Regions from separate parts of the Sessilibacter sp. MAH1 genome, predicted to be linked through region 2. Evidence: predicted binding sites of a transcription regulator. Region 2 holds the regulator's gene; each other region holds the start of a gene.
The links. Region 2 encodes sigma-54, which starts transcription at its own class of promoters, with help from an activator protein. Its sites were predicted from a motif close to TGGCACANNNNTTGCNNT; they were not measured.
Positions count from the first base shown of each region.

Region 1: ACYQ28_RS05785 (CmpA/NrtA family ABC transporter substrate-binding protein) is a predicted target of sigma-54. The motif match lies at 3,527-3,544, and genes of this name have one in related genera.
Region 3: fliE (flagellar hook-basal body complex protein FliE) is a predicted target of sigma-54. The motif match lies at 2,361-2,378, and genes of this name have one in related genera.

Region 1 covers NZ_BAAGIC010000004.1:178,928-185,894, reverse strand. The annotation lists gene ACYQ28_RS05795 (ABC transporter ATP-binding protein) at 14-883, opposite strand; gene ACYQ28_RS05790 (ABC transporter permease) at 920-1,939, opposite strand; gene ACYQ28_RS05785 (CmpA/NrtA family ABC transporter substrate-binding protein) at 2,064-3,467, opposite strand; gene ACYQ28_RS05780 (molybdenum cofactor guanylyltransferase) at 3,839-4,510, opposite strand; gene pdxH (pyridoxamine 5'-phosphate oxidase) at 4,720-5,364, shown strand; gene ACYQ28_RS05770 (DUF1415 domain-containing protein) at 5,397-5,960, shown strand; gene ACYQ28_RS05765 (non-ribosomal peptide synthetase) at 5,944-6,967, opposite strand, start outside.
Region 2 covers NZ_BAAGIC010000015.1:72,152-79,118, forward strand. The annotation lists gene yjgA (ribosome biogenesis factor YjgA) at 57-557, opposite strand; gene mgtE (magnesium transporter) at 657-2,030, opposite strand; gene ACYQ28_RS14655 (HPr family phosphocarrier protein) at 2,336-2,605, opposite strand; gene rapZ (RNase adapter RapZ) at 2,844-3,713, opposite strand; gene ptsN (PTS IIA-like nitrogen regulatory protein PtsN) at 3,737-4,186, opposite strand; gene hpf (ribosome hibernation-promoting factor, HPF/YfiA family) at 4,189-4,479, opposite strand; gene ACYQ28_RS14675 (RNA polymerase factor sigma-54) at 4,578-6,179, opposite strand; gene lptB (LPS export ABC transporter ATP-binding protein) at 6,563-6,967, opposite strand, start outside.
Region 3 covers NZ_BAAGIC010000011.1:30,009-36,975, forward strand. The annotation lists gene ACYQ28_RS11930 (methyl-accepting chemotaxis protein) at 1-1,987, opposite strand, end outside; gene fliE (flagellar hook-basal body complex protein FliE) at 2,470-2,832, shown strand; gene fliF (flagellar basal-body MS-ring/collar protein FliF) at 2,878-4,536, shown strand; gene fliG (flagellar motor switch protein FliG) at 4,529-5,548, shown strand; gene ACYQ28_RS11950 (FliH/SctL family protein) at 5,564-6,457, shown strand; gene fliI (flagellar protein export ATPase FliI) at 6,491-6,967, shown strand, end outside.

The DNA.
Region 1 (6,967 bases), on a different contig from region 2:
TTATTGATACGGCTCAAGCGGCGACACTTTTTTTGGCGGGTGTCGATGGTGTGTTGCTGTGAGCAACCGCCTCAATCTTTTTTGGTGTTTGCGGAACGTCTTTTTTAGAATGACGTTCGTGTAAGAATTTTAAGACTTCGGCGCGGTAATGGTTGTATGTTGGATCATCTGCCAGTACTAAACGCTCACGTGGACGAGGTAAATCTACTTCTAATATCTCGCCTACAGTTGCCGCAGGACCATTGGTCATCATAACGATACGATCTGATAACAAAACGGCTTCATCAACATCGTGCGTAATCATAATAACGGTGTTGTTTAATTCGTTTTGAATTTCCATCAATGAGTCTTGCATGTGTGCTCGGGTTAGCGCATCCAGTGCACCGAAGGGCTCGTCCATTAATAAAACTTTTGGTTGCATCGCCAAGGCGCGAGCGATACCAATGCGCTGTTTCATACCACCAGAAATTTCGTCCGGGCGTTTATGCATGGCATGGCCCATGTGCACTAATTTTAAATTATGTTCGGTCCACTCATGACGCTCTGCTCTGCTTTTGCCTTTCATGACTTTATCGACGGCAAGACGAACATTTTCGTAGCAGGTTAACCAAGGAAATAGCGAATGGTTTTGGAATACAACCGCCCGATCTGGACCCGGTTCAACCACTTCTTTGCCTTGCAAAATTACGCCGCCTTGGGTCGCTCTGTACAGGCCTGCAACAATATTTAATACGGTAGATTTTCCGCAGCCGGAGTGACCTATTAACGAAATAAATTCGCCTTGTTTAATTTTTAAATGAACATTGTCTAATGCTTTAAACGGACCATTAGGCGTTGGAAATTCGATAGAAACGCCAGAAATGTCTAAGTATGTACCTGTCATGGTGAACCTCTTAATATTTAATGCGTGACGCAGCGTTTATCGAACTTCTTGTGTTTTATCGTGGGACACCGCTTTTTGTAGAGTCAGCATTACTCGATCTAGTAAGAAGCCGATAATCCCGATAACAAATACTGCCACTAAAATTCTACCTAACGAGTTCGAGCTACCATTTTGGAATTCATCCCAAACGAATTTACCAAGGCCTGGGTTTTGCGCCAGCATTTCTGCGGCAATTAACACCATCCAGCCCACACCAAGTGATAGGCGTAAACCTGTAAATATCATGGGTAATGACGCAGGAACGACTACTTTAAATATTTTGGTTGGCCAACTTAAACGTAGAACTCGGCTTACGTTAATAAGGTCTTTATCGATAGTTGAAACACCAACTGTCGTATTAATGAGTGTTGGCCAAAGTGAACAAAGCGTTACGGTAAAAGCTGAAATCACAAACGATTTTGCGAGAATCGGGTCGTCCGTTGTGTACAGTGCACTTACCACCATGGTGACAATAGGTAACCATGCAAGAGGTGATACTGGGCGGAAAATTTGAATTAATGGATTTAATCCTGTGTAAATGGTTGAATTTAGACCGCAAATAATACCAACTGGAACTGCAATAATTGAGGCTACTGCAAAGCCGACAAAAACGGTGTATAAGCTGGTAAAAATCTGATCGAAAAATGTTGGTGAACCAGTGTACGGACGAATTTCTTTAGGTTCTTCGCCTTTTGCAATTCGTTTTTCATTACGCTCTTCTTGGCGTTCATAAAACGTTGCTTCTTTTTCGCGAGCTTCAACGTGCTCAGCTATTAATGACTGAAATTGTTCCCAGGTTTGGCTGGGTCCTGGAAGGTTACCTAAGCTGGTTTCAATATTTTTAGCGGCAACAGACCAGAGTAATAAAAAAATTAAAAACGCGGCTAAAGGTGCGCCTAGACTCGAGAGTAATTGATTCAATTGAGCCTTTGGATTTTTTCCCGCCAATATGTTGGCAATAGGAATTAACCAGCTCATGCCTGTAAGCTCGAAAAATCGAATACTGCGATTTAACATGTGCTTTACCTTCGTATTCTGTGCGCAGCATATTAAGATGCCGCGAGTTAATGAATGATGTTATGGCTTGATTTTTACGTGTAATTTGAGAGGGCGGAGAATATCTCCGCCTTATAAATGTTGCTTAAAGAACCGTGTCGCCTTTTAAACCAATGCTGAATTTTTCTAGATATTCATTTGGTTTGCGGCCGTCGTAGGTAATATTGTCAATAAAATGTGTTTGAGGATCGCGGAAACCGTCTGTACCAAACGGGAAATCCTCTTTCTTCATTTTGCCTTCTTCAATTAGCATCTGAGCAGCTTGCATATAGATTTCTGGCTTATACACTTTTTTCGCAACTTCAAAGAACCAGCTGTCGGATTTTGGCTCGTCGATTTGTCCCCAGCGACGCATTTGCGTTAAGTACCAAATGGCATCTGAATAATAAGGGTAGGTTGCGTAGTAACGGAAGAATACGTTGAAGTCTGGAACAGAGCGCTTGTCGCCTTTTTCGTATTCAAAAGTACCGGTCATTGAGTTGGCAATAACGTCGTAATCGGCACCAACGTAATTAGGTTTCGATAGAATTTTTACAGCGGCTGGACGGTTAGCGTTATCATTTTCGTCCAACCATTTGGCGGCGCGAATTAATGCTTTAACAACGGCTAAATGTGTATTTGGGTTTTCTTCGGCCCATTTGTTGGATACACCGAATACTTTTTCTGGGTTGTTTTTCCAAATTTCGTAATCGGTAACAACTGGAACACCAATACCTTTAAATACGGCTTGTTGGTTCCAAGGTTCACCGACACAGTAGCCATAAATAGTACCGGCTTCTAAGGTAGCAGGCATTTGTGGTGGCGGTGTTACTGATAATAAAGCATCGGCATTAATGGTGCCCGAAGTATCACCTTTGTGTGGAGCGTAATACCCTGGGTGAATACCGCCAGCAGCTAACCAATAACGAAGTTCGTAGTTGTGAGTGGATACCGGAAATACCATGCCCATTTTAAAAGGTTTGCCTTCGGCCTTGTATTTATCCACAACCGGTTTTAAAGCGTCTGCTTTAATTGGGTGAACAGGTTTTCCGTCAGCTTGTTTTGGAATATTCGGCTTCATTTGTTCCCAAATATCGTTGGAAACCGTAATACCGTTGCCGTTTAAATCCATGCTAAATGCAGTAACAACGTGCGCTTGTGTACCAAAGCCAATGGTTGCACCTAACGGCTGACCGGCAAGCATGTGTGCGCCATCAAGTTGGCCATCAATAACGCGATCCAACAATACTTTCCAGTTGGCCTGTGCTTCGAGCGTTACATAAAGTCCTTCATCTTCAAAATATCCATTTTCGTAGGCAACTGCCAAAGGAGCCATGTCGGTCAATTTAATAAAACCGAATTTTAGATCTTCTTTTTCTAACTCTAATTCTTCGGCTGTTACTAAGCCAGTTGCGGTTAATGCAATTGAAGTAACTGCTGCACCTAAAAGATGCTTGAATAAAGTTATGCGCTTAAATACAGATTTTGCGTCCTGATCTCGTTTTTCCATTTATGACTCCTAGATACCCTAATGTGCTATGAAATGGCTAATTGGTTCTATGCTCTTACATCGCAATTCCCTTGCCAAAGTTTCAAAATGGCGCTTTTTTGGCAAAAAATCTATAAAAATCAGGAGATTAAATGGGGCGCTTGGTTATCATTATTGATCATTGATCAAAAAATAATAGGTCAATAATAATGCAAATATTAATTCTGTGATCAATAGTGGTGAATTAATTTATTTTAAATCGCACCAATGAAAAGCAAAATGATAAATACTGTGATCTAAAATAAATTCAAAAAGTTATCGTTTGATGAGATTTATCGAATTGGATATTTTTTGGAATTTGTAATATGTATTTTATTGGTGCAATTTTTTGGTTAGATAGGGTCGAGAAGGTCTGACGGAGTATTAATGTTTAAAAAGGTGGAAGGATCTAAAAAGCTAAAATCAACGACGTTTGGATCAATATGCGAAAGCCAAGCATGAAAGCTGTATTTTTGAGAGGTGTTCAGAAATTCTGCCAGTGTCTTATAACTGCTCGATTGCCAGACACCGATAATTGGATGGAGTTTATCGCCTTGGGCCGCAATAACGCAGTCGCAGTTATTTTGATAAAAAGAATTGAGAAGACGAACAGGAATTTCTGTATTAAGTAAGGGGGTGTCTACCGGACAGGTATACACCAAAGAGTGCGGATTTATTTTGTATGCCCAACGCAAGGCTGTGAACAGTCCAGCGAGAGGGCCCTTGTTGGTAAATTGAGGTTCATCTTCAAGTACATCAATCACGGAGATGTTTGACGAGCGGGTTTTTAAGAACTCTTCAAAGCGAGATTTTAATTTAGAGCTAGACGAAATGGCGCAGGTTGTTATGTCGGCCTTGCAGAGATGATTCAATGCAATGTCTATAAGGAGGCTGTTTTCCCGCGTCATGAAAGGCTTGTCGCTCCCGTTCATTCTTTGGCTTTTGCCACCGGCGATCACACACCCGAATACGGCTGCGGCCGCAGGTTTATCAGTCGTGTTTTCGTACGGCGGGTGATTGTTCATTGATTTGAATTAGGTCGTTGCACAGTAGCGCGCGTTTTGTGGTTAATCTCAAGGGTTATTGAGGTAACTAGGATTGTAAACCTAGATTTCTATTATAATGAGAACAATCCGTATCAACCATTCGTTGTTTTTCAGAGAGCTTCAATTTTCTCTGAACTCAATTTGAAATGGCAACGTAACACGTTTAATCATTTACCGGTATTACGCTAATGGCTGAAGAAATAAGCGGTTTGCGCAGAGATTATCAACTGGCGCAGCTGAAAGAAGACGAAATGCTCACAGATCCCATTGAGCAGTTTCAAATATGGTTAAAGCAGGTTATCGACTGGGGTATTAAAGATCCTACGGCAATGACCGTAGCGACAGTGTCACCGGATGGTCAACCGTCACAGCGCATTGTTCTGCTCAAGCAGGTCGATGAGCGCGGTTTTGTGTTTTACACCAACTACGAGAGTCGTAAAGCCCAAGAATTATCGATCAATAATAAGATCAGTCTGCACTTTCCGTGGCATTTTGCCGAGCGCCAGGTAAAGGTGTGTGGTGTTGCGCAAAAGGTATCCACGGCGGAATCCTTAAAATATTTCTCGTCACGTCCCGAAGAAAGCCAGCTCGCGGCTTGGGCGTCGAGCCAAAGTCGTCCAATCGATTCTCGATCAATGTTGATGGCACAATTTGCGCGAATGAAAGAAAAGTTTAAAAACGGCCAAATACCCTTGCCCGATTTTTGGGGTGGTTATCGAGTGGTTCCTCATGAGATTGAGTTTTGGCAAGGTGGAAGTCATCGATTGCACGATCGTTTGGTTTATCAAAAAAATGAACAAAACCAATGGCTAATGTCGCGGCTTATGCCTTAATCATCAATTGATCAATGAGTTGTTCGAATAAAATGCAAGAAATTAATCGAGATGCAGTATTGGATTTGACCTCCAAATGGCTCTCACAAGTTGTTATTGGCCTGGGTTTATGCCCATTTGCGGCCAAACCTTGGTTGGAAGAAAAAGTTCGACTGGTAGTATTTGATGGCGAAGATTTACCGCGGTTAACAGAATTACTGCAAGAAGAGCTGGTGCATCTCAACAATACTCCGTCAGCAGAGCTTGAAACAACGTTGGTGATTACGCCAAATTGTTTGGAGGATTTCTTTGATTACAACCAATATTTAGACGTAACTGATCGTCTGATTGAAGTTAATGATTGGGAAGGGATTTTTCAGATTGCGAGTTTTCACCCTAATTATCAATTTGGCGGAACAGAGGCCGAAGATCGTGAAAATCTTACTAATCGATCCCCGTATCCCATTTTTCATTTGTTAAGAGAGTCGAGTATTGCCTGGGCAGTTGAGGCTCATCCAGATCCAGATTCTATTCCTGATACCAATATTCGGCGTATGGATGCATTGTCCGACGAAGAGGTCGCCGGTCTTTTCCCGTATCTTAAGCCCCAGATTTAGGGGCTTTTATAAAGTGATCAAGTTGCGGCGACAGAATTTCGATAACGGTTGCCAGAATATTTTCATTTTCGTCTTTGAATTGATTGATTCGTCCATAGGCTTTGGTGTTTTTTGTAACCTCGTTAAGATTAAACAGAGACTTCAATCGATTCGTATTGCCGATTGCAAATAGATACAGAGGTTCACAGGAATAAATAATATTTTGTTCTTGTAATATGGTGCCAAAGGGCTTATCGCCGTTGATTATTTGTGCTTTAAAATCCTGGCGTTTGTCTGAGAGGTTTACCGTGATCAGTGCCTTAACCGCTATGTTTTTTGTTCCCTCGATGATTAAATCAACTTTTCGTGTGTAATAGGCTCCTTCGTGTTTAGAGTTGTGAACTTTCGGTGTGAGCTTTTTTTCGAGAGCTTTTTCCAAATTGGCAGTAAGTTGCGATTCGGTCGCGATAAATGCGTTGTAAGGATTGGGTATATCAGAACTCTTTACAATCTGCGTGTCAGACGAAGACAATTGAAAGCCAGATAATGCGTCTGAAAAACTCAAAAGTGCATGGTCACTAGTATTTAATTCATCGATACTAATCGGATCAAATGCGGCCATGTATTGGTTAATGTCATCAGTAATAGCTTTGGCTTTTTCGGGCATAATAATGTCAATATGATTTCCCTGAATAAATCTGTGCGTAATCGGTGTTGTAAATAAATTTTGCCAGGGTCTGATGTCAAAAAATTTTCGAGCCGCATTTTTGGCGATGCCAAGCAAACCTGTTGATTTTAATTCGGCTGTTAAGAATAAAAAATCCCTAATGGTTTGCGGTTTGAATTTATAATTGGCGATAGATCGAGTAAGTGCTAGATTGACTTTCTCCTCTCTGGCTCGCCAACCTGTTGTTTGTCTACCGGTTATTTTGAGTAATAAATTTTTACATTGTTCTTTAATGTGACGGAGTTTGATGCCTCTTGGTGCGAAGCAATCCAAAAATATGATGGTAACCACTTCGCGATGA
Region 2 (6,967 bases):
AGGAAACTCTGATTAGTCTAGAGTTTCCAGCGACATAAGTTCAGGTACAGTAGTTTTTAAGAAATGATGATTTGTTTGATGTGCTTGTACAGCTTACGTGTACTTTCAACGGATTTTTCTGTTTTATCACCGCTTGGAATATTTCTGAGCAGTTGGCGCAATTGCTGGCGGTCTGCTTGTGGGTATTGATCAATAAAATCTTGTAAGGCTGAGTTATCGTCGATCAGTCTGTCGCGCCAATTCTCACAAACATGATGAAGTTGCACTTGGTTTTCTTGCTCCTTGTACATCTCATCGTAATTTAATTGAATACTCTCAAAATCACTGTTGCGCAGTAATTTACCAATGTATTGAATCTGCCGACGGCGACCGTTACCAGGTCTCATGATGCGAGCTTGTTTTACGGCATCAAGAATATCGCTGTCTAAGTTTAGCGTCGCAATCTGTTGGTCGTTAAGGGCTGTAAGCTTCTCGCCAAACTCTTGAAGAGCGTTGGATTCTTTCTTTCGTTGGGTTTTACTGGGGCCCAAGTCTTCATCAAAATATTCGTCAGTCATTGTTCTATCTTTAAAATCTTAATTTGTACCGCTATAAGTGGTGTGAGTTTACCCTTGTCGTAAGCATTTCGCCTTGTTTCTTTAGTTATATTTCTTTCGTTATGTGTAGAAGTAGGTTGCAAGCCCTAAGAATGCAAAAAAGCCGACAACATCGGTGACGGTTGTTAATGCCACACCTCCAGCTAAAGCCGGGTCTATTTTCAGGGCTTTTAGAATGACGGGTAATAAGGCACCCGCCAGTGCGGCAAAGATTAAGTTCACAATCATCGCGAAGGCAATAATAAAGGCGATTATTTTATCGTCAAACCAAAACATCACGATAATCGCCATAATCGCAGCCCAGACAATGCCGTTAATTAGGCCGACTTGAAACTCTCTGCTGAGTAGCCAAGAGAGGTTTCCTCGACCAATATGACCAAGCGCTATGCCTCGAATAATCACGGTTAAGGTCTGACTGCCGGCAACACCACCCATACTTGCGACAATGGGCATTAACACTGCTAAAGCTACAACCTTGTCGATGGTATCTTGGAATAGGCTAATCACCATGGATGCGATGATGGCGGTTAACAGGTTGATGCCTAACCAGATAGCGCGTCGAGGCGAGGTTTTACGTACCGACGCAAAGGTGTCCGAGTCATCTTCAAGACCCGCCATACTCATTAAGGAGTGATCGGCACCTTCTCGAATTACGTCAACAACGTCGTCAATGGTGATACGTCCAATCAATTTTCCTTCATCGTCGATAACCGGTGCCATTACCCAGTCTTCGCGTTCAAACAGACTGGCTACTTCGGTGTCTTTCATTTCGCAATGAATTGCCGTCACGTCTGTATCCATGATCTCGCGCACGGTTAAACTCGGATCGCAGGTCAATAATTTGGTAATGGGTAACAAACCCAAGAAAATGTCCGATCGGTTGACGACAATAAGATAATAGGTCGAGTTGGGTAATTCTTCGTGTCGTCTTAAGTATCTAAGAACTACGTCGAGAGTGATATCCGGCCGCACGGTGATGGTGTCGGTGTTCATTAAACCACCGGCGGTGTCTTCATCGTAGGACAGTATCGACTCTACAAGAGACCGGTTTTGGCTCGACATGGTCGCCAAAACTTCTTGAATCACTTGGTCTGGGAGCTGTTGAAGAATATCCGCAACGTTATCGGCTTCCAGTTCTTCGGCCATTGCTGCAAGATCGGCAGTATCCATCTCGTTCAAAAGCTGGCCGCGAACATTGTCAGGCAGTTCTTGAATTACCTCACCTTCAAGCTCTTTATCTACCCACTCCCAAATTAACATCCGGCGATTGGGTGGTGAAGATGCTAATAAGTGCGCAATTGCGGCCGGTTGAAGGCCATTCAACATCCGACGTGTTGAATTAAACGCGCCGCTATCGAGCGCCGATAATATCTCGGTTAATTTTGAATGGGATTCTAGAGTCAGTAGCTGCGTTTTCGATTTACTAGAGGCCATAAATTCCCACTTCAGTTAATGATGGCTTATTCGTGCGGTGCTTTATCAACCAAAAAAGTTAACAATTCGGTTGAAACACGATTTTGTAGGCGGGTGAATCAATATTGTTAGTTTAGAGACTAGGCAATGTTCATGACAAGTCGGTGTGATAAAGATTTCTTTTTTAAAGACTTTTTGGGGCAGGCGATTTCGAATGATTAATCTTGTTATTAATTAGCTTTCAAATAAAACGAAGGTTTTATTAATTATTTGTGCGAAATATTAGCGGAAATATAAGTCTGAAAATACACGGCAGTGAAAAGGGTTCAATTGTCTTCTTCAAATTTATCGGCAAATAAAGCTTCAATCGCAGTAAGCGCAGCTTGTTCATCGCTGCCATCTGCACAGATGGTTACTAAAGTGCCCGCAGATGCCGCCAATAACAGAATCGACATAACGCTTTTGCAATCTGCTTTTTTTCCATTGGCTTCAATAGAAAGTGTCGCGCTAAATTGCATAGCCAATTTGGCGAGCTTAGTAGCGGCACGAGCATGCAAGCCTTTGGTGTTGGAGACCAGGATATTCTTTTCGATCATTGTGTAGGCGCTTGGAATAGTAATAAAAAGTGATTGAGTGACTTTTAATGAGTTAACTTAATCGCGATTTATGAAATTATTGTTGAGTTCTTTTGTTGTTATTATTGTATTTCGATGGCTAATAATAGAACGTTTATCGTTATTATTGTCGCTATTTTAGAAAATTATCGAAATTTTAAAAAAAGAATGCTCTCTGTAGTTTACCGCTATGACGGTTTACTACTATAACCGTACACGGCTATGACGTTTTTGAGCGATTCGGCACCGCCAGATCGCGATGGCGGACGAGTATATTTTCGAAATCTTCTTTTAATTGGTCGGCGAGCGCATTACAGACATATACAGAGCGATGTTGCCCACCGGTGCAACCGATAGCAATGGTTATGTAGCTGCGATTGCTTTTTTCGTATTCAGGTAACCATTGTTTTAAAAAGTTTTGTGTTGAATCGATCATAGCGTGAACCATTGATTGACTCTTTAAAAACTGTACAACTTCTGGATCATTACCCGTACAGCCGCGCAACTTGGGAATCCAAAATGGATTGGGCAAGCAGCGCACATCGAAGACTAGATCGGCATCAGCTGGCAACCCGCGTTTAAATCCGAAGGACTGAAACTGCACCGCCATGTGCGGTGCTCCTGAACCTGTCACCCATTTATGAACCAGATTTCGAAGGTCATGCACACTTAAATTACTGGTGTCTATAACTCGGCTTGCACGGGTTTGAATGGGCCTTAAAAGCTCAGACTCCGCCAAAATAGCGTCTTTCAAATCAACATTATCGGATGTTAGCGGATGTTTGCGGCGAGTCTCACTAAAACGCTGAATGAGAACATCGTCTCGGGCATCCAAAAAAATGATTTGTGTCTTGCGGCATAAACTCTCTAGCTGTGGAAACAAACTATCGAAAGCTTCTAACTCTTGTAGGTTACTGCGCGCATCAATGCTTACGGCGAATTGTTTGGACTGATCCGTTTGTGATGTGACCAAATACTTGAGCAGGGTAATTGGAAAGTTGTCGATACAAATCATTCCGGCGTCTTCCAGCGCACGTAAAGCACTGCTGATGCCTGAGCCTGATCTGCCGCTAACAATGACCAACTCCATTTTATGCTCCGCGAAACGAAAGATTACTGCTGGGTAATAACTTGGTACAACTCTTCATCACTTTTGCAGTTGCGCAATTTTTTTACCAGCTCGGTTTGGGACAAAACCTCAGCGATTTTCGCCAGAGTTTTAAGGTGGGAGTCATCCGCTTCCTCGGGGACTAGCAGCGTAAAGATCAGATCTACGGGCGCGTCATCGATGGCGTCAAAGTCCAATGGCGTATTAAGTTTAAATAACGCTCCCATGACGCCGGTACAGTTTTCCAGTCGGCAATGCGGAATCGCAATTCCTTGCCCGATTCCGGTCGAGCCGAGTCTTTCGCGGGCCATCAGGCGGCGAAAGAGCTCATCAGCGTCAAGAACTGGGAATCCTTTAGTAATGAATTGCGCGACATTTTCTAATGTTCGCTTTTTACTTGATCCCTCCAAGCCACATTTAACGCGGCTGGGAGTAAGAATGCTGGAGAGGTCCATAATCAACGGTGGCTGGTTGCTTTCTCTTTATGTTTGAGCAATTGCCGATCTAATTTTACGGCCATTTCATCGATGGCAATATACAGATCGTCAGATTCACTCTCGGCAAATATATCTTTGCCACTTATGTGTACGGAAGCTTCTGCTTTTTGTCTTTGTTTTTCAACCCTTAATACAACATTGATTGTAGTGATTTGCGGGTTGTGTTTGCCGAGTTTTTCAAATTTAGTTTCAACATAATTTCGAATAGAGTCGGTGACTTCGACGTGGTGCCCACTGATGCTAAGAGTCATTGTTATTCCTCATGTCAGAGTTAAGTCATTGATTACACAGGTTTTAAACCCGTGTAATCGGGTATGAATTAGGGTCGAGATCACCGAGTCATGGTTGGTCAGACCAGTCTTTTACGTTCGTTCGAGGCTGGAATACCCAAGGATTCGCGATATTTCGCAATGGTTCTTCGGGCGACTTGAATGCCTTGGTCTGCCAGTAACGCGGTAATTTTGCTGTCGCTTAAGGGTTTGCGAGCGTCTTCTGCGGCAACCAGCTTTTTGATAATGGCACGTATTGCGGTTGAAGAGCATTCGCCGCCATTGTCTGTGCTGACGTGGCTTGAGAAAAAGTATTTTAACTCAAAGATGCCTTGAGGCGTGTGCATGTATTTTTGCGTTGTTACCCGTGAAATTGTCGACTCATGCATGCCTACGTCTTCGGCAATGTCGTGAAGTACTAGAGGTTTCATGGATTCTGGGCCGAAATCCAAAAAGCCCTGTTGTTTTTCAACAATGCAGCTTGCAACCTTCAGTAGAGTCTCGTTGCGGCTTTGTAAACTTTTCAAGAACCAGCGTGCTTCTTGTAAATTATCTCGCAAGAAGGTGTTGTCTTCACTGCTATCGGCACGCTTTACAAGACTGGCGTAATTGTTGTTGATGCGAATTTTAGGGGCTATTTCTGGGTTCAGCTCTACGATCCAGCGACCTTCTTGCTTGCTCACAAAAACATCGGGAACGATATAACTGGTATCGCTGCTGCCGATAGTAGCGCCGGGATGAGGTGTTAATTCCTGAATTAAATCGATCGCAACTTTGAGTTCGGGCTCTTTAACGCGACATTTACGCATTAACTGTTTGTAGTCACGACTGCCAAGTAACGCTAGATGCTCTGCAACTACCGCCTTGGCGGTTTCCAGTCCGGGTGTTTCTTTGGCGTATTGATTGAGTTGTACCATCAAACATTCAGACAAATCGACGCTGCAAGAGCCGATAGGATCAAACAGTTGAAGTCGGTGTTGAACCGCAATCACTTCGTCGAGGCTTAGGTCTTCGTCTGTATCTGCGTCTTCGTTTAGAGGTTCAGAAGCTTCAAGCTCACCGCTTTCTTGTTCGGCATCTTCGTCATTCTCACGCCAGTCACCGCGTAGGCCGTGAAAAATCTCCTCGATACTGCTTGAGAGCAAACCGCTGGGCTCTACCGAGTCTATGATTGCTAAAGCAATGGTTCGATCGGTTTCTGACATCGGAGTCAGATTCAATTGCCACAGTAAGTATTCTTGAAGGGTCTCGGTGTTGTCGATTTGGCTGTCGAAAAAGCTGTCGTCTCGTTCTACGGCTGATGACGAGGAAGAGTTGCTACTGCCTTGGTAAATGTCGTCCCACTGGGTATCAACGGGTAAATCCTCGGGAATGTTTTCCTGCCATTCGCCTTCTTGGGCGTCGCCAGAATCGGATTCGGATTCGGATGCGGTTGCGGTAACTTTTTCTTCGCTGAAGTTGTCGGAAATTTCGTTGGGTTGTTCGCTGTTGTCGCCGGACTCACCGCTATCAAGGTGAGAGTCATCGGATTCGCTAACTTCGAGCATGGGATTAGACTCAAGAGCTTCTTGAATCTCTTGTTGAAGATCGAGCGTTGAGAGTTGTAGCAGGCGAATGGCTTGCTGCAACTGAGGGGTCATCGTTAATTGTTGACCCATTTTTAGCTGTAATGATTGTTTCATAACTTGACACTACTTCCAAAAACGGTGTCAGAATCGGAGCTGATTCTGATCAAGCTTAGTGTCAGTGTAGACTTGAAAGGGGCGTTTTTGCAACATCTATTAAGCAAAAAATATGCCCAACCTTGAATTTTCTTTAAATAAATGTTTTGAGGGGAAAAATAAAAGAACAGCGAGTGCTTTAGCGGAGGGGATTACTTGTTGATCACTTAACAGTAAGACCAATGTTCGCCTATTTCAACAGCAAGGTAAAGCGGTTTTTTAATGTCGCCTAAAATGTCTTTTGGGTGGTCTTGTAGGCTAAAAAAGAGTCTTTCTGTGGGTTCTTTGATAGGTGTCGAGGCTTTTGTTGTTTTATTGAGGGTCGGTTGAGGTGGCGGCTCAATTTAGAGCTTAAAGCCTTCACCCAAATAAGTGTCTCTTACTTTTTGGTTGGATAAAACCGTCTCAGCGTCGCCTTCGGCAATGATAAACCCGCCGCCCACAATATAGGCTTTCTCGCAGATATCTAAGGTCTCGCGAACGTTGTGGTCGGTAATGAGTACGCCAATTCCTCGTGATTGAAGGTGTTCAATAATTTGCTTGATATCACCGACGGATTTTGGGTCCACGCCGGCAAAGGGTTCGTCAAGGAGGATAAAGCGTGGTTCTGTCGCTAGCGCGCGAGCAATTTCGACGCGACGACGCTCACCACCGGATAGGGCGATGCCTTGGCTGTCTTGTACGTGGGTGATGTGAAATTCTTCTAAAAGTTGTTGCGCTCGGTCTTTGCGATCTGTTGCAGATAAATC
Region 3 (6,967 bases), on a different contig from region 2:
CTTTGCGTAAACTTTCTACCGTATGCTGTGCTCGTTCCGATACTGCATTTGCTTGTGTCACACTACTAGATACCACTTGCCCGGTTTGAGACGAGACTTTTTGTAACGCCTCCACAATACTGGCAATGGTTTCTGTTTCTTCGCGAGTGTTTTTGGCAAGGCTTCGAACTTCATCGGCAACCACCGCAAATCCTCGGCCTTGTTCACCGGCTCGGGCTGCTTCTATGGCCGCATTTAACGCCAATAAATTGGTTTGTTCGGCAATGCCTCTAATGGTATTCACAACCACAGTAATATTGTTGACGCGTTCTGTGAGCTGGCTTGAAGTCGCTTGTGTTTGATTTAAAAAATTAGCCACTTCGCGCATATCGCGCGTGGTTTGAAAAACTTCATCAACACTGTGTTCTAATTCTTGTTTTGCATCACGAACAATAGTAACCGCTTTTTGTGTATTGTCCGAAACTTCAACCACAGTTTCATTCATTTTTCCAATAGCATCTGCTATTTGCGCGGTACCTTTATTTTGGGCATGAAAATTAGATGTTGTTGATACCGTAATTTGCGCGAGTTGATCGGATGCGGCTGCTTGCCCGGTTGCGGAATCTAATATTTTGCCCACTAACTCTCTTAAATGGTTACTCATGGTTGCCATAGAGCTGTATATACTGTTGGGTGCAGCATTTTTATCAAAGGCATAGGCTAAGTTACCTCGTGCAACCAAGTCTGCGATTTTTACCAATTCTTCGGGTTCGCCTCCCAAGGGTTTGGTAATTGATTTTGCTAAAAAATTAGAAGCAATAATAATTACCACAAGTGCTATTGCTAAAATAGCCACAGAAATGTTAGTCAGTAAATAGCTATGAGCAAAAGCTTCGGATTTATCTATTTCCGATAAAATAACCCAATTTAAGCCTGCAACGTTTAAAGGCGAGTAGGCCGATAATACCAGGTTACCGTTGTAGTCAATGATGATATCCAATCCGGTTTCGCCGTTGATTGCTCGCGTAACCGCATCGGTATTTACAGAGCCTAATGTTGGATTCGCGAACGACGCAATAACCGAATGGCTTTTAGGATCAAAATAAGAATCCGAACGCATGAGTCTGTCAGAACCCACCAGATAGCTTTCACCCGTCTCTCCCATACCTGGCCGTTCTTGCATAATGGCATTAAGTCTACTGAGCGGAAATTGAACAATTAATACTGCAACCATTTCGGATTGATTAAATATTGGTTGCGCAACAAATCCAGTCGGTGCGTTATAAGATGGTAAATAATGAGAAAAGTCTTGAATTACAGGATTTTGATCGCGTTTATTGTTCATTGCTAGACGAAAAGCGTCTCCAAGACCACTTTGCGCATAGGGACCTGATTTTAGCGAAGTTGCAAAGTCAATTTCTTTAAAGACCGTATAAACAATGTCGCCAGATTTTGGATGAACGATAAAAATATCGTAGTACTCCAATTCCGCACGTACTTCACTCAAACTAGGATGAAGGCGAGCATGAACCTGATCGTACACAGGATAAAGAGCACTTTTAGCTAAAAGATCTTTATGACCGAGTGGATTTGAATTTTGCGCTATATAAGCGTCTTGGAGCAGAATGCCTTTATCGTCAAGTTTACCAAGTAAATCGCTGACTTTTGGCAATATTTCTGAAGGGTTTTGACGTTTAAATTCTGGCAAAAAATTATCTTGATAGTTTTTTTCGAGACGTCGCCGAGCTTCGTCAATACTCCCGGCCTTGTTATCTAAATCGTTAATGAAACGATTGTAGGCCTCAATAATATGAGCCGATTCTTCTATAATAAATGGGTCTTTGGTCATTAAAGAAACTTGAGAAAATATCGAGTTTAAATATCGATTTACTGAAGATTTTTTCTCTTCACGCACAGCTTCTAAGTGTGCGAACGACGTTTCTTCAAGAGCTTGGCTACTTATCCATAAAGCAGTAAAGCCAATAACAAAACAGGGCACTATGCCCATTAAACAACTCCACAACATCAATCGTTTTTTAAGAATCATTATTTTACTCGTAATAAAACCAATCTATGTGCCGCTTTATAGGCGAATATTTATTATTAATTTTTTATTAGATTTCTATAGTCCATGCTGTCTATAGCCATTCAATTAAGTGTAGATTGATTATTTATATTCGTATTGGTTGCCATAAAGAAATCATGGCATATTCCATTACTGTATTTCTGGTTTGGTCGGCGGGCAAAAACGGATATTACCATTTTCGAGGTATTACATTTTTAATTTCTAACCGTTATTTAATTCTTTAACTCTGCCATTCGAGTTGTTGATGGCTTCAAATTAATAAGCCCTTCTAAGAGAGAAACATCGATCATTTGAATGGCCCAAATTGTGCTCTTTCTGTCAGTAGTGGTGAATTGACAGTTTATTGGCAGATTCACGTCAATGAATTGATCATTTTAGTGATACTTACGAGGAAGGTTTTTACTGTGAATGTTTCTAATCGACCTGATATTCAACAGTTGCTGGTTAACATGCGAGACATGCGCTCACAGGTGCAAGTCCCAGATATTAATCACGTAGCCTTAGACGTTAAAGACAGTGTCACTTCGGTTAATCAAGCACAGGCCCCTGCATTTAATGAGCTTTTTGCCCAAGCAATTGATTCTGTAAACAGTTTACAACATCAATCAGGAGCCTTATCAAACGCTTATGCAATGGGTGACGAGTCGGTAGACATTGCCGATGTAATGATCGCAAGCGAAAAGGCTAAAATCGGTTTTCAGGCAACCTTACAAGTTCGTAATAAGGTTGTTGAGGCTTATCAAGAAATTATGAATATGGCCATTTAAGCGGTGATGTGAGTATTTGAAATGGCAGAAACTACAAGCGCGTCAATGAACAGTTCGCCCGCATCTAATAATTTATTAGAAGGGTTCAATAATTTAAATTTAATTCGCCAAGCTGGTCTTATGGTCGGCTTGGCGGCAAGCGTCGCCATTGGTTTTGCGGTGGTATTGTGGACGCAAAAAGAAGATTTTCGCCCGCTGTATGGCAGTTTAGATCGCTTAGACTCTGCGGAAGTGGTGGAAATATTAGAATATAACGACATTCGCTTTAAGGTCGATCCCAACACCAGCGCCCTGTTGGTTGCGGCAGACGATGTACACAAAGCACGTTTAAAACTCGCCGAGGCGGGCATTCCCGGTGAAGCATCGGTTGGCTTTGAATTATTGGATCAAGAACAACCTTTGGGCACTAGCCAATTTATGGAAGGTGCTCGCTACAAACGCAGCCTAGAAGGTGAACTTGCGAAAACAATCACCAGCATTAACAGCGTTAGGGCTGCGCGTGTCCATTTAGCCATTCCTAAAGAATCGGTCTTTGTTCGCAACGCCAGAAAACCGACGGCGTCGGTCTTTTTGGAGCTATTTCCGGGCAGAGGATTAAAACACGAACAAGTAAAAGCCATTGCTAATTTAGTTGCTTCGAGCATTCCGGAATTACAATTAGATGACGTAACTGTTGTTGATCAAAAGGGTAATTTATTAACAACCGGTGAAGAAATGGCAGAACTGGTTGAGGCTGCTCGTCAACGGGAATACACCCGTGAGCTTGAAAACGATTTAATTGCCCGCGTTAATGGTATTTTAAATCCGTTGGTGGGTAGCGGAAATTATCGTGCAGAAATTAGCGCAGACGTTGATTTTACCGAAATTGAACAAGCCGATGAAATTTACAACCCAGACTTAGGTGCAGTACGCAGTGAACAAACACTTGATGAACAGCGTGTTGGCTCAGAAATTATTGCTGGAATTCCGGGGGCATTAAGTAATCAACCGCCGGGCGATGCCCAAGCGCCAGAGCAAGCAAATCCACAAGACCCAACCCAACAAACGCCACCCAGTAATACTCGTAAACAAGCAACGCGTAATTTTGAATTAGATCGGACCATAAGCTACACCCGACATCAATTAGGCAAGGTAAAGCGCTTAACAGTAGCCGTGGTTGTTGACGATAAAAATATTGTTAACGCAGAAACTGGAGAAGTGCAATCACAACCTTGGACTCAAGAAGAACTGGAAAGATTAACTATACTGGTACGCGATAGCATTGGTTTTTCGGCGGTACGAGGCGATAGCGTTAATGTAATTAACAGTCCCTTCTCCGGTATTCGCGACGAAGTGAGTTATGAACTTCCCATATGGGAGCAACCTTGGTTCCTGGGTATTGCGAAACAAGTCGTCGGGTTATTAATTATTCTTGCTTTATTATTAGGATTATTACGACCTGTATTAAAAAGTTTGGCCGGTTCTGGTCTAAAAGCCAAACAAGAAGAAGAGGCGAGAGAATTAGCTGCGCTCGAAGCCTCCGGTCTTGAAGCCTTTGACGCATTGTCTGATGAAACCGTGACTTTAACCGGTGGTGATGCTCTGGCATTACCCAGTCCCGATGAGAATTTTGAACAACAACTCAACGCAATTCGTGGAATTATTGCCGAAGATGCCGGACGTGTTGCCTTAGTAATTAAAGGTTGGATTAACGAAGATGGCTGATGCCAAAGTCCCAGCGGAAAGTAACCGAACCAAACTAGAACAGGCTGCCGTTTTATTGATGAGCTTAGGCGAGGCCGATGCCGCAGAAATTTTAAAACACCTGGGTCCTAAAGAAGTACAAAAACTTGGCACAGCAATGAGCCAACTAAGTAATGTTCAACAGGCAGAAGTTGAAGCAGTATTATCGAATTTTCTTACCGAAGTAAGAACCCTAACCGGACTTGGTATGGGTGCCGATGGTTATATTCGCAATATGTTGGTGACGGCTTTAGGCGAAGACAAAGCCAACGGTTTAATTGATCGGATTTTATTAGGTGGTAATACCACCGGTTTAGATACTTTAAAATGGATGGAAGCACGCTCCGTTGCCGATATTATTCGCAACGAGCATCCACAAATTCAAGCCATTGTTATAGCGTATTTAGACGCTGACCAATCCGCCGAAATCTTGTCGTATTTTAAAGAAAATGTGCGTATGGATATCATGATGCGTGTGGCGGCATTAGATACGGTACAACCCAGCGCCTTGCAAGAATTAAATAATATTCTCGAAAAACAATTTTCCGGTAGCGCCGGTTCGCAAACTAAAACCATGGGTGGCGTTAAAGTTGCCGCAGAAATTGTTAACAATCTTGACAGTAGCATGGCTAACGAACTACTTGAATCTATCACCGAGGTTGATGAAGACTTAGGTACACAAATTCAAGATTTAATGTTTGTCTTCGATAATCTTGTAGATGTCGATGACAAAGGTATTCAATCTTTGTTGCGAGAAGTGTCGTCGGATATTCTTATTATTGCTCTTAAAGGTGCAGATGATGTACTTAAAGAGAAAATATTCAATAACATGTCAAAACGCGCCGCAGAACTACTGCGTGACGATTTAGACGCTAAGGGTCCTGTTAAATTATCAGAAGTTGAAAATGCACAAAAAGAAATTTTAATCATTGCAAGACGCATGGCCGACGCGGGAGAAATTAATCTTGGCGCTGGCGGTGAGCAAATGTTGTAAGGATGAAAAATACCAGTGCCAAACAGTGATAAGTCCAAGGCCAGTAAAGAAGTTGTTTCACTTGAAACAAACAGTGCGGTATGGGATGCGTGGAATGCTCCTGAGTTTGATTCCGAAACACATCATGTAATTTATAACTTGCAAAAAGTTAAGCAAAGAATTAATAAAAAAGAATCTGCAAAAAAATCTTCATTATCAGAGAAAAAAGGTGGGCTTGCCCCTAACTCTGAAGTCAAAGCGCCCGGCGACGAAAAACTCGATAATTCCGAAGATTCTCTAATTTCTTCACAGGACGAATTGGTTGAAGATGGTGACGAAGTAGAAGAATCTGTTGAAGACGTTGACGACAACGAGTTGAAAATTCCCAGCGCTCAAGAGTTGGAGGAATTAAGACGCAGCGTAGAGTTGGATGCGTATCAAAAAGGATTTGAAAAAGGCGAAGCACACGGTTTAGAAAGTGGAAAAAAACAAATCGACGACCAATACCAACCAGACATTGAAAAAAGCTGTAATGCGCTAAAAACTCTTACCGAAAATCTCTCCCAATCTTTAAGTCAACAAGAAGACGCTATATTACAAACACTGCTAAATACGGTTGTTACACTGGTAACCAATATAACTCGCAAAGAACTTAGCATACCAAATACTGCACTTACCGATTTAATTGAGGAGTCGCTACAAATTATTGGCGACAGTAAACAAGCTAAAACAATATTAGTTAATCCGGGTGATTTAACGTTTATTGCCGAGCGGAGTGAGCATAAATCTTGGAATTTAGTCGCCGATGAAAAAATAACAGCGGGCGGCTGCCGTATAATAACCGAAGACAGTAGTGTGGATTCAACGGTGGAAACCCGTATTAACGATACCATCGAAAAATTTCTGAATAAAGAATTTGCCAGTCATTAAGTGGTTTTATGTTAAAAAGTGATGGTGTTTAAGATGGTATATTCAACGCTTTTAAATCAACTCCAATCGTTTCAACCCAAACACATCGCACCGAGAATACCCGTTGCGGTTGGTAAATTAATTCGCGTTGTTGGCACCACCATTGAAGCCGTTGGCATTAGTGCTAATCTCGGTCAACAATGTGAAATTATTGTTGATGAAAATCGTAAAATAGAAGCAGAAGTTGTAGGCTTTTCTGAAGGTAAAACATTTTTAATGCCCATAGACAGTCTCTCGGGATTAAAACCGGGTGCTAAAGTTGTGCCTTTACCTCACCGAATGGGAATCAAAATTGGCCCAGAAATACTAGGCAGAGTCATTAATGGACTCGGTCAGCCTTTAGACGGTAAACCCATGTGGCCGGTATCGGAATACGTTGATTTTGAGGCGAAATTAATTAATCCTCTATCGCGCGCAGTCATTAAAGATCCTTTAGACGTTGGTATAAAAGCCATTAATGCATTACTAACC